One region of the Arthrobacter sp. 01L42 genome, then DNA from elsewhere that is predicted to be linked to it. Evidence: predicted binding sites of a transcription regulator. Region 1 holds the regulator's gene; the other holds the start of a gene.
What was found. Region 1 encodes LexA, which represses DNA repair genes until DNA is damaged. Its sites were predicted from a motif close to TCGAACANNTGTTCGA; they were not measured.
Positions count from the first base shown of each region.

Region 2: the regulator LexA is predicted to act here: its motif matches at 3,042-3,057, upstream of AC1DN2_RS04235 (DUF6504 family protein).

Region 1 is NZ_JBFTSL010000004.1:180,849-188,477, forward strand. It holds gene hflX (GTPase HflX) at 1-1,368, shown strand, start outside; gene AC1DN2_RS05120 (ATP-dependent DNA helicase) at 1,361-3,517, shown strand; gene lexA (transcriptional repressor LexA) at 3,630-4,379, opposite strand; gene AC1DN2_RS05130 (LysM peptidoglycan-binding domain-containing protein) at 4,912-5,316, shown strand; gene AC1DN2_RS05135 (histidinol-phosphate transaminase) at 5,385-6,503, shown strand; gene hisB (imidazoleglycerol-phosphate dehydratase HisB) at 6,575-7,201, shown strand; gene hisH (imidazole glycerol phosphate synthase subunit HisH) at 7,198-7,629, shown strand, end outside.
Region 2 is NZ_JBFTSL010000003.1:238,060-245,688, forward strand. It holds gene AC1DN2_RS04230 (DNA polymerase III subunit alpha) at 1-2,604, opposite strand, end outside; gene AC1DN2_RS04235 (DUF6504 family protein) at 2,601-2,936, opposite strand; gene AC1DN2_RS04240 (hypothetical protein) at 3,139-3,525, shown strand; gene AC1DN2_RS04245 (chorismate mutase) at 3,533-3,859, opposite strand; gene AC1DN2_RS04250 (VOC family protein) at 3,874-4,296, shown strand; gene AC1DN2_RS04255 (SOS response-associated peptidase) at 4,365-5,111, opposite strand; gene AC1DN2_RS04260 (mycoredoxin) at 5,372-5,629, shown strand; gene AC1DN2_RS04265 (S-(hydroxymethyl)mycothiol dehydrogenase) at 5,762-6,847, shown strand; gene AC1DN2_RS04270 (MBL fold metallo-hydrolase) at 6,859-7,506, shown strand.

The DNA of each region.
Region 1 (7,629 bases):
GACCAGCAGGACCTTGAGGAACGGCACGCACTGCGCCGCAAGGCCGGCCTGTCCACCGAGCTCGAAGACGTCACCGAGGTCGAATACCGGCAGTTGCGCCTTGAGCGCGTCGTCCTGGCCGGCCTCTGGACCGAGGGCACCCTCGCGGACGCCGAGAACTCCCTGCGTGAACTTGCCGCCCTCGCTGAGACGGCCGGCTCCGAGGTCCTCGACGGGCTCGTCCAGCGGCGTGCCAAGCCCGATCCCGGGACTTTCCTCGGCTCCGGCAAGGCACAGGAACTGAAAGCAATCGTGATGTCCACCGGCGCCGACACCGTCGTCGTCGACGCCGAATTGGCCCCGTCCCAGCGGCGCGGGCTGGAGGACATCGTCAAGGTCAAGGTCATTGACCGTACAGCGCTGATCCTGGACATCTTCGCCCAGCACGCCAAGAGCCGTGAAGGCAAGGCCCAAGTGGAGCTCGCCCAGCTCGAATACCTGCTTCCGCGCCTGCGCGGCTGGGGTGAATCGATGTCCCGCCAGGCCGGTGGCCAGGTGGGCGGCGCCGGTGCCGGCATGGGCTCGCGTGGTCCCGGTGAGACCAAGATCGAACTGGACCGCCGCCGGATCCGCACCCGGATGGCCAAGCTGCGGCGCGAAATCGCCGCCATGAAGCCTGCCCGGGAAACGAAGCGCGCCAACCGCCGTCGTAATGCCGTGCCCTCCGTCGCGATCGCCGGGTACACCAACGCCGGGAAGTCCTCGCTGCTGAACCGGCTGACCGACGCAGGGGTGCTGGTGGAAAACGCCCTGTTCGCCACCCTGGACCCCACCGTCCGCAAGGCCGAAACCGCTGACGGGCTGGGATACACCCTGGCCGACACCGTGGGCTTTGTCCGTTCCCTGCCCACCCAGCTCGTGGAGGCATTCCGCTCCACGCTGGAAGAGGTCGCCGACTCTGACCTGATCCTGCATGTCGTGGACGTCTCGCACCCGGATCCGGAAGGCCAGATCGCGGCTGTCCGGACGGTCTTCAGCGAAGTCGACGCGCGCAAGGTTCCGGAAATCATTGTCCTGAACAAGGCCGACGCCGCTGACCCGTTCGTGGTCGAACGGCTCAAGCAGCGCGAGCCGCGCCACGTGGTGGTCTCGGCCCGCACCGGCGAAGGCATTCCGGAACTGCTCAAGGCCATCAGTGACGGCATTCCGCGGCCCAGCGTGAAGCTTGAACTGCTCATCCCGTACAACCGCGGGGATCTGATTAGCAAGCTCCACGAGAGCGACGCCGAGATCCTCAGCCTCGACCACGAGGAAACCGGGACCCGTGCCGTGGTGATGGTGCGTGAAGGACTCGCCGCCGAACTGGATCCCTTCATCAGCAATGACTGAGGCTGCGGTGACCAGGACCGACGCCGATCCAGCTGACGCCGAACCAGCCGACGCCGAACCAGCTGACGCTGGGCCGGCCGACGCCGACGCCGACACCGGCGCCGGTTCGGTTGCCGGCGCGGCCGGCGAGGAGTTTGTTGTTAAGCTGCTCGACCGTGCCGTGTCCGGCATGGGCGGGCAGAGCCGCGATGGCCAGCACGAAATGGCCCGGCAGGTGGCGCGCGCGATAGACAGCGGCGATCACCTGCTGGTCCAGGCCGGCACCGGCACCGGCAAGTCGCTGGCCTACCTGATTCCGCTGATCGCGCATTCGCTGACCAGCAACAAACCCACCCTGGTCTCCACCGCCACCCTGGCACTGCAAACGCAGATTGTGGGCCGGGACCTGCCCAGGCTGCTCAAGACCATCACCCCTGCCCTGGAGCGGCCCGTCAAGGTCGCCCTGGTCAAGGGCCGGTCCAACTACGTCTGCCGGCACAAACTCGAGGGCGGCTTCCCGTCCGAAGAACCTTCCGAGGGACAGCTGTTTTCCCTCGGCGAGGACACGTCCGTGCCGCACTTCGCCGCCGCACTTGGCGGGCCGTCCTCCCAGCTGGGCAAGGAAGTTGTCCGGCTGCGCGAATGGGCCGAGGAGACCGCCACGGGGGACCGCGACGAGCTCATGCCGGGCGTCACGGACCGGGCCTGGCGCCAGGTCTCGGTCACCTCCATGGAGTGCCTCGGCGCGCAGAAATGCCCGCTCGCGGCCGAATGCTTCAGCGAACTGGCACGGCAGAACGCCGCCGATGCCGACGTCGTGGTCACCAACCACGCCATGCTCGCCGTCAGTGCCTTCGAAGGCCTGGCGGTGCTGCCCGAGTACGACGTCGTCGTGGTGGATGAAGCACACGAACTTCAGGACCGCGTCACGGGCGCGGTCTCGGGCCAGCTCTCCGTGGCGATGGTGCACGCCGCCGCGTCCGGGGCCCGGAAGCACACGGGCATCACCGTGGATGCGCTGAACAATGCCGCCGCCCACCTGGAGCTCGCCATCGACGGCGTCCCCAGCGGGCTGATGCCCAACGGCCTGAACAGCGAGCAGCTGGACTGCATCGACCAACTGCGCGACGCGTGCCGCGCCGCCCTGTCCGATTCCAAGGGGGACAGCTCCGTGTCGGCGGACGGCGGACGGCAGCTGGCCCGCTCGCGCCTCATGGTCATCCTGGAGCTCTGTGAACGCCTCCTGGCCGCGCGCGAAAACCGCGAAGTCGTGTGGTTCTCCCGCAACAGCAGCTTCGACCCGGCGCAGGGCTACTCCCAGCCGGACGAGAGCGCGCCGGCGTTGATCAACGTTGCCCCGCTGAGCGTCGCAGGGCGGTTGCGCGAGGGCCTGTTCGCGGACCACACCGTCATCCTGACCTCGGCCACACTGACCATCGGCGCTGCCTTCGAACCCGCCGCCGGCGGCCTGGGCCTGGTTGGCAACGGCGCCCCGAGCTGGACCGGCGTCGACGTCGGCTCCCCGTTCGACTACCCGAAGCAGGGCATCCTCTACGTAGCCCGGCACCTACCCAAACCCGGCCGCGGAACGTCCCCCGAGGCCCTGGACGAACTCGAGAAGCTGATCCGCGCCTCCGGCGGAGGCGCCCTGTGCCTGTTCTCCTCGCGGCGCGCCGCAGAGGAAGCAGCCGAGGCCATGCGGCCCCGGCTGGGCCTCAGCATCCTGTGCCAGGGGGAGTCGACCATGACGGCGCTCGTGCGGCAGTTTGCCGACGAACCTGACACGTGTTTGTTCGGCACCATGTCCCTCTGGCAGGGCGTCGACGTCCCTGGCGTGTCCTGCCGGCTGGTGGTCATCGACCGGATTCCCTTCCCGCGGCCGGACGACCCGCTGATGACGGCACGTTCGCGGGCCGTGGCCCAGTCCGGCGGCAATGGCTTCATGGCCGTCTCGGCCACGCACGCCGCCATCCGCCTCGCGCAGGGCGCCGGACGGCTGATCCGCTCGACCTCGGATAGGGGCGTGGTGGCAGTGCTGGATTCGCGGCTCTCCACAGAGCGTTACGGCGGCTTCCTGCGCGCCGCGCTGCCGCCGTTCTGGCCCACCACCGATTCATCGATAGCCATGGCAGCCCTGAAGCGCCTGGCGAAAGACTCCGCGAAAGCTTAAGTCCCAAACCGGGGCCGTCACCCTGCGCCGGAAATCCGCCGCGGGGTGGCCGCTAGGAACTGGCAGCATGCCCCGGATGGCTAAGGGGAGCGCAGTTTAGAGTGAGCGCAGTTTAGAGGGAGCGCAGTACCGATACGACCTTGCCCATGATGACGGCGTGGTCGCCCAGGATGGGCTCGTACTGGGTGTTTTGCGGCAACAGCCACGTGTGGCCGTCCCGCTGGCGGAAGGTCTTGACCGTGGCTTCGTCGTCCAGCAGGGCGGCAACGATATCGCCGTTCACGGCATCACCCTGGCGGCGGACAACCACCCAGTCGCCGTCGCAGATGGCGGCGTCGATCATCGAGTCGCCGGCCACCTTGAGCATGAAGAGTTCGCCATGGCCCACGAGTTGGCGGGGCAGCGGCATGACGTCCTCCACCACCTGGTCCGCGAGGATCGGCCCGCCGGCGGCGATGCGTCCGACGAACGGCACCATTGCCGTGTCAGTGGCGCTGGCGAGCTCGGTTACCGACAGGCCGCCTACGGCCCGCAAGGGGCTGGACTTCTCGATACCAGATATCGGCGTGGCCCCCTCGTCCAGGGTCAGCGGCATGAGCACTTCCATGGCCCGGGGCCGCTTCGGATCACGCCGCAGGTAGCCGAGCTTTTCCAGTTGGGAGAGCTGGTGGGTCACGCTCGACAGGCTGGCGAGACCGACGGTGTCTCCGATTTCGCGCATGGACGGCGGGTAGCCCTTGTCCGTGACGGACCGCTGGATGGTCTCCAGGATTTTCTTTTGCCGGACGGTGAGGCTCTTGGGGGCCCGGGCGGGCTGCGGGCTCCGTGGGGTGGCCCTGCCGCCGGTGGCTTGTGCTGCCATGTTCGCCAACGCCTTTCCGTTCCGCCCGGCTGCCGTGGCTGCTGTCACCGGGAACTTCCGGCCTGAAATGTCAGACCCTGCTGATCAACTACGAATGAATTCCCACTTTTAGTTCGAAAGTGGGAGTTCGAAAGTGGTTGTCCTGTCCCTCAAAAATAGGCCAGCCGCAGACCTTTTTCAAACATTTGTTCTAGCGAGTCTCGACATCGTTCGTTAGTAAGTGCTAAAACAGAACCAGCAAGATTCGAATATGTGTTCGATTCCAACGATCTGGGTTCGCAGACAATGTTCGGTTCTATGTTCGAAGGTTCGGCCGGTTGGCGGCGAGTACGTGAGTACGCCGGGCGGCAACTTATGGTCCAGGAGGGCTCAGTTCATGTCAGTTTCAAGCGCGTTTGACGGCACTAACATTCAGGGCGTCACGACCCGCCACCGTGGTGTTGGTCCGGGTGGCGCAGTGGATCGCCGCAGCATCGGACACGGCAGCATCGGACACGGCGGCCTCGCCCAAAGCGGTTCCAGTCACGGCAACGTGTACCCGCTCAACGCCAGGCGCCGCGGCTCCGCGCAGTCGCGGGCGCAGCAAGGAGCCGCCGCCGCGGTTTCCGGCGGCCGGACCAAGCAGCCGCCGCTTCGGCTCACCCGGCGCGGACGCTTCGTCTTTTTCGGCGTCCCCCTGATTCTGCTGGCGGCGTTCATCCTGTCCTTCAGCGGATTCCTCAACGCTCCCGCGAAAGCGGCAGATTCCGCAGACCAGCTCTCGGTGACGCCGACCGTATCCGTCACAGTCCAACCGGGGGAGTCCCTCTGGGCCATTGCCGGGTCGGTGGCCCCGGAGCGCGATCCCCGCGATGTTGTGGCCGATATCGTGCAGTTGAACAATCTGGACGCCGCGCGTGTGATGCCGGGCCAGCAACTGTTTGTTCCGTCCAAGTAGCCACCCCCGGGTGCCGTCGCGGGCGTCACAGTTTCAGCGCCCGTCCCGCTACCACTTAAACTGGTCACGTGACTGACCAGCTTGAGCGCCTCAACCGACTGCCCCTCCGAACCAATCTGCGTGGCCTGCGTCCGTATGGCGCGCCGCAGCTGGACGTCCCCATCCTGCTCAACGTCAACGAGAACACCCATGGGGTCCCGGCCGATGTCCGCGCCGCGATTACCGAAGCCGTGAGCGCCGCCGCTGCCGGGCTGAACCGCTATCCGGACCGCGAATTCACCGAATTGCGCGAAGCCCTCGCCGAATACCTTGGCCATGGGCTGGACGCGGAGAACATCTGGGCCGCGAATGGTTCCAACGAAGTCCTTCAGCAAATCCTCCAGGCCTTCGGGGGCCCTGGCCGGACGGCCCTCGGGTTCCCTCCCACGTATTCGATGTACCCGCTGCTGGCCTCCGGCACGGATACGGAGTACGTCGTCGGGGCCCGCGCGTCCGACTATGGGCTCAGTGCGGAATCAGCGGCACAGCAAGTCCGCGAGCTTCAGCCCAACATTGTCTTCCTCTGTTCCCCGAACAACCCGACCGGCACGGGGCTGGGCCTTGATGTGGTCGAGGCAGTCTATGACGCCGGCGAGGCCAGCCAGACCATCGTGATCGTCGACGAGGCCTATCACGAGTTCGCCCACGACGGCACGCCCAGTGCCCTCACCCTGCTGCCTGGCCGGGAGCGGCTCATCGTCTCGCGCACCATGAGCAAGGCCTTCGCCCTCGCGGGTGCGCGGCTCGGCTACATGGCCGCGGCCCCGGAGGTCGCGGATGCCCTGCGCCTGGTCCGTCTCCCGTACCACCTCTCCGCTATCACCCAGGCTGCGGCCCTGGCTGCCCTGCGCCACCGGGAGGCGCTCATGGCGGACGTCGAGGACATCAAGCGCCAGCGCGACCGGATCGTGTCGGAACTGACGCGGTTGGGCTTGACCCCGGCCGCGTCTGATTCCAACTACGTGTTCTTCGGCGGCCTCGAGAACCCCCATGAGGTTTGGCAGCGCATGCTGGACGCCGGTGTCCTCATCCGCGACGTCGGTATTCCGGGGCACCTGCGCGTCACCGCCGGCACTGAGACAGAAACCACAGCCTTCCTGGAGGCACTTGAACTCATCCTGGCCGGCTCCGCAAAGCCGCAGGCCTAGACTTGGTGGGGAGCCCAATCGTCCCCGCCAGATTGCCCAACACCCTGCCTTCTTCCAAAGGACACATCTACATGAGCACCACCGGATCCACCGCCGCCGAGGGCCGGACCGCACGCATGGAACGGACCACCAGCGAGTCCTCGGTCCTGGTCGAGATCAACCTGGACGGCACCGGCGTTTCAGACATCAGCACGTCGGTCCCGTTCTACGACCACATGCTGACGGCCCTCAGCAAGCACTCCTTGATCGACATGACCGTCAAGGCCACCGGCGACACCCACATCGATGTCCACCACACTGTCGAGGACGTGGCCATCACTTTCGGCGAGGTTCTGCGGACCGCCCTGGGCAACAAAGCCGGGATCCGCCGCTTTGGCGAGGCGACCGTTCCCCTCGATGAGGCCCTCGCGCAAGCTGTCGTGGACGTCTCCGGCCGTCCCTACCTGGTCCACGCCGGCGAGCCGGCAGGCCAGGAATACCACCTGATCGGCGGCCACTTTACGGGCTCCCTGACCCGCCACGTCTTCGAGGCGATCACCCTTCACGCCGGGATCTGCCTGCACATGAACGTCACTGCCGGGCGTGACCCCCACCACATCGTCGAGGCCCAGTTCAAGGCCTTTGCCCGTGCCCTGCGCGCAGCCGTCGAGCCGGATCCCCGCGTCGAGGGCATCCCGTCGACAAAAGGTGCTTTGTGACCGGCCCGGTGCTCCGCGACGGGGCCATCATCGACCCCGCCGCCGCGGCCAAGCCGGTCTCCCCGCAGGGAAAGCCCACAGTTACGGTGCTGGACTACGGCTCCGGGAATGTCCGGTCCGCCGTCCGCGCGCTGGAGCGGGCCGGCGCCGAAGTCATCCTCAGCTCCAAGCCTGAGGATGTCCTCAATGCCGACGGCCTCGTCGTCCCCGGTGTCGGCGCCTTCGAAACCGTCATGCGCGAACTCAAGGCCGTTGACGCCATCCGCATGATCGGCCGCCGTGTCGCCGGAGGCCGCCCCGTGCTGGCCATCTGCGTCGGGCTCCAAGTGCTGTTCGAGGCCGGCGTCGAACACGGCACCGAAGCCGAGGGCATGGGGGAGTGGCCCGGCAAGGTGGAACTGTTGCCTGCCGACGTCGTGCCCCACATG
Region 2 (7,629 bases), on a different contig from region 1:
GTTGATGTCGAGGGGAAGGATGGGGATCCCCAGCCGGCGGGCCTCGGCCACGAGCAGGCGTTTGGGGTACATTCCAGGGTCGTGTTCCCAGAGCCCTGCGAGGAAGGCCTCCGGGTGGTGTGCCTTGAGCCAGGCCGATTGGTAGGTGGGCACGGCGAAGGCGGCTCCGTGGGCCTTGCAGAACCCGAAGCTGCCAAAGGCCTTCAGCGTGCCCCAGACCTTGTCCACCACCTCGGGACTGTAGTTCCGGGCCCGCGCCTCCTTCCGGAAAAACTCCTCCACCCTGGCTTCAAGCTCTTCGTTGCCCAGCGCACGGCGGAACTCGTCGGCCCGCGCCAGCCCGCACCCGGTCATGACGTCGAAGGTCTTGAGGATTTGTTCGTGGAAGACCGTGACCCCGTGGGTTTCCTGAAGGACAGGTTTGAGGTCCGGGTGCGGGTAGACCTCGGGAGCGAATCCGTGCCGGTGCTCCAGGAAGGGCCGGACCATGTCGGATTTCATCGGGCCTGGACGGAACAGCGAGATGTCAATGATGAGGTCGTTGAACTCCCGGGGGGCCAACTTGCCGATCAGTTCGCGCTGGCCAGGGGACTCGATCTGGAAGCAGCCCAGGGTGTGGGTGCTGCGGATCAGTTCAAAGGTTGGCTCGTCATCGAGCGGGACGGCGTTGAGGTCGATGTGCCCGTCCTCGGCGATGTAGTCCGGGCCCGTCCCGTCCGGCCCGGCCGGATGCGCGCCGGCGGCCACCACCTCGGCCTTGGACGGGTGGAGCCGGATCACTTCCCGGACGGCGAAGGCCATGGCGCTCTGCATCCGGACGCCAAGGACATCGAGTTTCAGCATGCCCATGGGGTCCATGTCGTGCTTGTCGAACTGGCTCATGGGCAGGCCAAGGCCGCTGGGCTGCACGGGGGTGCGGTCCAGCAGGGTGGCGTCGCCGAGGATGACGCCGCACGGGTGCATGGAGATGTGGCGGGGCAGCCGGTCCAGCCGCTCCGTGAGGTCCACCAGCAGGTCCAGCTGCTGGTTCTCGGAGAAGCCTCGCTGCTCCACCCGGTCAGCGAATTCCTTCAGCTCGGGTTTCTCCACGAGGGCTTCGCGGAAGTGCCGGGCCGAGAACCGCCACAGCTGCTTGGCGATTTCCCCGACCTCGCCGTCGTCCATGCCCAGGGCCAGGCCGGCATCGCGCACGGCACCGCGAGCGCGGTACCCGTTCTGCATGCTCATCAGCGTGACGCGTTCGGCGCCGAAGCGCTCAAAGATCTTCCGGTAGACGTTGTGCCGTTCGGCGCTTTCGACGTCGATGTCTATGTCCGGCAGCGTGGCACGGTCGCGGGAGAGGAAGCGTTCAAAGATGAGGTCGTGCTCGAGCGGGTTCACCTGGCTGATGTCGATCAGGTAGTTGACCAGGCTGGAGGCGCCCGAACCGCGCGCGGCCGCCCGGATGCCCAGGGCCAGGATCATCCGGGAGACCTCTGCGACGGTCAGGAAGTACGAGGCGAAACCCAGCGAGTCGATGATCCGGAGCTCATGCTCCAGCCTGGCCCGCAGCTGCTGTTCCCGCTGCCCGGAAATGCCCGGGAAGCGGCGGCCGATGCCGGCCTCACACCGCAGGGTCAGTTCGGCGAGCGCGTCGCCGTCGATCCCGATCACGGATGCCTCCGGGACCACGGGCTGTTTCCAGCCCATGTCGGCTTCCGGATCCATGCGGCAGCGGTCCGCGAGCGCCTCGGTCTGGGCCAGGAGCCGCTTGAGGTCCGCCGTGCCGTAGCCGGCGGCGTGGATGATCTCCTTGCCCAGCTGCAGCATCCGGGCCGCCGATTTGAGCCAGCCCTGCCCGTTGGGCTGCAGCAGCGGGGCGGCGGAGAGCTCGGGGAGGGATTTCAGTGTCCGGGCCGAGTCCAGCACATCGGCGGTGGCCGCGCCGTCCTCAGCCACGTACCGCACAGCGTTGCTCAGCACGGCGGGCACCCCGTGTTCTGCGGCGAGTTTGAGCATGCGCACCGCGTGGGCGGTGCTCAGCGGTTCCCCGGGCGGGCTGAGCTGGGACACAACCTCTGCCGCCAGCGTTCCGGGGGGCATGGCGTCCAGCCAGCGTTTGAACAGGGTGCGGGGCCGCAGGTAGCGCCGGCCGCCCATGGCCCGGCCGACGTCGGAGTCCGGGCCGATCAGCACTGTCAGGACCGGCTTCAGGGTTTCCGGGTGCAGGGTGCGGGAGGCCAGTTCCGCCCGGGTGACGGCCACCGGCACTATTCCCCCGGCCTTGCCCGTGGTGCGGGCGTGGGCGTCGGAGATCAGCCGGCACAGCGCCCGGTAGCCGGCACCGTTGTTGTGTCCCTGCGCCAGCACGACGACGCGTCCCCCGAGCTGGGTACGGTGGTCGCCGTCGTCGTCAAAGACTGCAAGGTCCACCCCGACGATTGCATCCAGCCCGGCTGCCATGCACGCCTTCAGGTGCTTGACGGTTCCGTACAGGCCGTCGCGGTCCGTGCAGGCCAGCGCGGTGGCGCCGTCAGCGGCGGCCGCGGCGGCAAGTTCCTCCGGCCAGGAGACGCCATAGTGGGCGCTGAACGCGGTGGAGACGTGCAGATGGGTGAAACTCATGCTGATTCGGGCTTCCGGAGGGGCTGCAGGGCGTCGTGGATCTTCAGGAGCCGCCACCGGCCGCTGCCGACATGCCGGGTCAGGTCAAGGGTGAGGGTGGAATCCGCGGCGTGATCCCCGGCCGCACGCACCTGGACCCGCCAGATCTCATGGTCCACCAGGCCCGGCCCGCTTCCGAGTGGCGCCCGGCGTTCCTCGGCCCACCATTGGCGGCGTTCGTACCAGCGGACGGGGTCCGCGCAGACCGTGTAGCACCGGCCGGCCCAATCGAGGCGCAGGGGCTGGCCCGAGGGCGTGCAGACGACATCCACGGACTCGCTGAAAATACCCACGTTGCCTCCCGACCCAGTCCGGGCTGGAGCCGGCCCAGTCCCCGCTTCGACTTCCTACGTCCATTCCGCATCCGGCGCCCTCAGTTCCAGGCGCCATGATTTTATTCGAACATATCTTCGAATAAATTCAGTCTACGTCGGAGAGGCGACAAAACCCAGATCGGGGGTGGACTCACGCAGGTACAGGTAGCAGGATTGAGCCATGAGCTCCCATAACGCACTCCTGAAGCACGTAAGCATCGCCGCCAAGGATCCAACCTTGGTGGCGACTTTTGATATTGACGGAAACATTCCCGGCCAGGGCGCCTACGTGGTGGGGCTCTTGGCAGCCACCCCGGACTATTCCCACCAGCGCAGGATGGGGATCGAGTTCATGAACGGCGAAGCCGTGTCCTTCTACTGCTTCAGCCACGACGGCACCGAGGAAAATTTCGACCTCAAGGGGGTCGAACACTCGGGCAACACCATTACCGGCCATTTCCCGCTTACGACTGTGCTTGGCCTGCCCAAGGGCCATCTCATGACGGCCTTCAGCGATTGTGACGGCCGGGACTACCAGGCCAACGTGCCTGTCGAAGAAGCCCTCTAGGCATCTTCTAGGAGCTGGACTTGTACACTTCCAGCTCGAGCGTGATGAAGGCATCGATCATCGCCCGGTAGGTCTTCTCGACAAGTTCGACGTCGATGTCCTTCTTTTCCGCCGTGGCGCGGACGTGTTCGATGACCCGCTCCACGCGCCCGGGCGCACGGACCTCGGCGCTGTCCGCCTTGAGGGTCCCGGCGATCCGGATCAGCCGTTCCCGGCGCCCGATCAAGGACACAATCTGCTCGTCCACCTCGTCAACAGCCACCCGCACGGCGGCGAGCTGTTCGCGGTCGGCCTGGGCGGCCTTGTCGTCTGCGTGATTTGTGGGCATGTGCATGACAGTATCGAAAGATGCAGCCACGAGTCGACTTCATATCGCTAGGTGTCCGCAGTGTTGACGCCTCACGCCGCTTCTACGTCGATGGCCTCGGATGGCCGGTCCACCGGGAAGTCCCCGGGGAGGTGCTCTTCATCCAGGTCAACCACGGCCTCATCCTTTCGCTCTGGGACGCGGGTCAAATGCAGTCCGAGGCGGCCACCGATCCCCCTGCCGGCATTGCGTGCATCACGCTCAGCCACAACCTGGCCGGCACGGCGGACGTCGACCGGGTGATGGCCGAAGCCGGGACCGCGGGAGCCCGCATCGTTGCGGCACCGAAGACCCAGCCCTGGGGCGGCTACACCGGCTACTTCGCCGATCCCGACGGCTACCGCTGGGAGGTCGCCTTCAACCCCGACTGGTCGGTCGACGGCGGCGGCAAAGTAACGCTCTGACTCAGGTAACCAGTGCCGCCCCGTGCCTTGGCAGCCGCCGGGCAGCCGCCAGACAGGCCGGCGTACCGCTAGAACAGGCTCCCCACCGGCTGGATGAGTTCCGGTGAGTCATTCCTGACGTTCCCGACGGCGGTGCCGACGGCGTCGATCGTCCAGCCTTCCGCGACGTCGTGCGCCCCGGCCCGGACCAGATCCACGAGCCCGGCCGCATCATCGGCCTGCGGGTCCAGCCACGTCTGCATGGTCTCGCGGTTCATGGGCAGCGGAACCCTGTCATGCAGCGCGGTCAGCTCGGCCAGCATTCCCCCGGCGTAGCCCTCCGGCGGCGAGTCGGTGGTCATGATCGAGGTCGAGAGCATCCAGCGCTCCGGGTCACCCTCTGCCTTGGACGGATCCCGCCACCATTCATAGAGTCCCGCGAAGACAATGGGGCGTCCGTCCTTGGGATGGACGTAGTAGGGCTGCTTGGTGCGGCCCTCGCCCTTCCACTCGTAGTAGCCATCCGCCGGGACGGCGCAGCGACGGGCGCGGGTCGCTTTCCGGAAGGCGGGCTTCTCCAGCACGGTCTCGCTGCGGGCATTGATCATCTTGGACCCGATGCCCGGGTCCTTGGCCCAGGACGGCACCAGGCCCCAGCGCGCAATGTGCAGTTGGCGGACCGGTTCTCCCTCCACAAGCCGTTCGAGCAGGATCGGCACATCAGCCGTCGGGGCCACGTTCCACGACGGCGGAATCGCGATCTCATCCTCCAGCCCGGCATCGAATTCGGCCAGCAGGTCTCCGACGGCCCGGGCCATCACGTAGCGTCCACACATGGCATCAGCATGCCACCGCACCCATCCCATGTCATCCGGGCTGCCGCCTGAGCCCGCCGAGGTCGCCGGAAACGTGCGAAGTCGCCGGAACTTTCCGGCGATTTCGCATCTTTACCGCGAATTCGCGTCGAACGGCGAAGGGGGCAGCGCTCTCTGCGGGAATAGCGGGCTGCAGGGTACGGTTGTTGGCAGTGACGTACGACTTCAGTTGGCGCCCGGCCCGATACGCCGGCCCCATCCACTTACTTGAGGAGAACTTCGTGGACTTCACCCCCGAATCCGGCACCATCACTATGTTTTCGACCACGTGGTGCGGCTACTGCAACCGGCTGAAGAAGCAGCTGGACGCACAGGGCATCGGGTACACCGAGATCAACATCGAGGAAGTCGAAGGCACGGCCGATCTCGTCGAGCAGCTCAACGGAGGCAACCGCACCGTCCCCACCGTGCTGTTCCCCGACGGCACCGCCGCCACCAACCCCTCCGCAGCTGAGGTCAAGAGCCGGCTCGCCGCCTAGGCCCTTCCTGCATCCCAGGACACCACCAAACCACGACGGCGCGGCCTCCCAAGGGCCGCGCCGCCGCCCGTTGCGCCAGTAACCAGTAAGTTGTGCCAGCAATCCGCGTTCCAGAACAGAGGAGCTTGTTTCATGGTCCATAAAGTCAAAGCCGCAGTAGTCCGTTCCAAGAATGCCGACGTCACCCTGGAGACGATCCTGGTGCCGGACCCGGGCCCCGGCGAGGCCCTCGTGGACATCCTCACCTGCGGTGTCTGCCACACCGATCTGCACTACAAGCAGGGCGCCATCAACGACGACTTCCCCTTCCTGCTCGGCCACGAGGCCACCGGCGTTGTCAGTGCCGTGGGACCGGACGTCACCGAGGTCGCCCCCGGGGACCGCGTGGTGCTGAACTGGCGGGCCGTCTGCGGCGAGTGCCGGGCCTGCCGCCGGGGCCAGCCGCAGTACTGCTTCAATACCCACAACGCCACCCAGAAAATGACGCTGGAGGACGGCACCGAGCTGACGGCCGCGCTGGGCATCGGTGCCTTCGCCGAAAAGACCCTCGTAGCGGCCGGCCAGTGCACCAAGGTGGACGACGACGCCGATCCCGCCGCCGTCGGCCTGCTCGGCTGCGGAGTCATGGCAGGCATCGGCGCGGCGATCAACACCGGAAACGTCCAGCGCGGCGATTCGGTCGCCGTGATCGGCTGCGGCGGAGTCGGCACGGCGGCCGTCGCCGGCGCGGCGCTCGCCGGCGCCACCACCGTGATCGCCGTCGACATCGACGCCAAAAAGCTCCAGCGCGCCAAGGACCTCGGCGCCACCCACACGGTGGACTCCTCCGCCGTCGACCCCGTCGAAGCAATCCGCGAACTGACCGGCGGTTTCGGCGCCGATGTGGTGATCGACGCCGTCGGCCGCCCGGAAACATACAAGCAGGCCTTCTACGCCCGGGACCTCGCCGGCACGGTGGTCCTGGTGGGTGTGCCGAGCCCCGAGATGACCCTGGAACTGCCGCTGCTGGATGTGTTCGGGCGCGGCGGCTCCCTGAAGTCCTCCTGGTACGGCGACTGCCTGCCTTCGCGCGACTTCCCCACACTCATCAGCCTCTACCGGCAGGGCAAGCTGGACCTGGACGCCTTCGTGACGGAGCGGATCACGATCGACCAGATCGAGGAGGCCTTCACGAAGATGCACGCCGGCGCTGTGCTGCGCTCGGTGGTGGAGCTGTGAACGCCGGCCCTGTGAGCATCCGGATCGACCGGCTGGTCACCTCCGGGACGTTTTCCCTCGACGGCGGCACCTGGGATGTTGAAAACAACGTCTGGATCCTCGGGGACGACGCCGAATGCGTCATCATCGACCCGGCCCACGATCCCGCTGCCGTGGCCGCGGCCGTCTCGGGCCGGAAGGTCACCGCAATCCTGCTCACGCACGGCCACGATGACCACATCAGCGCCGTGGGCGAGGTCCGGACGCTCGTGAACGCGCCGGTGTACCTGCACCGGGACGACTGGATGCTGTGGGAGCGGGTGTTCCCCGGCACCGAGCCGGACCACGCCATTGCCGACGGCGACACGTTCGACGTCGCAGGGGCAAGACTCGTGGCACGGCACACCCCCGGCCACTCGCCCGGGTCAGTGTGCTTCCTTCTCGAAAGCGAAGGCACCGTGCTTAGCGAAAAAACAGTGTTCAGCGGGGACACGCTGTTCCAGGGTGGCCCCGGGGCGACGGGCCGATCCTTCAGCGATTTCCCGACCATCATCGAGTCCATCCGGACCCGGCTCCTGCCGCTCCCGGCCGACACGACGGTCCGGACCGGCCACGGGGAACCCACAACGATCGGCGCCGAAGCACTGCACCTTGAGGAATGGATCGCCCGCGGCCACTGACCGCGTCCGCGGAAAGGCCCGGTCCGCTGCTTCTTGGGTTCTAGCGGTCGTTGCAACACCCAGAATTTTTGGGAGTTGCAACGACCGTGTCGTCTTTAACGGGTGAACCACGAACCAGCAGGA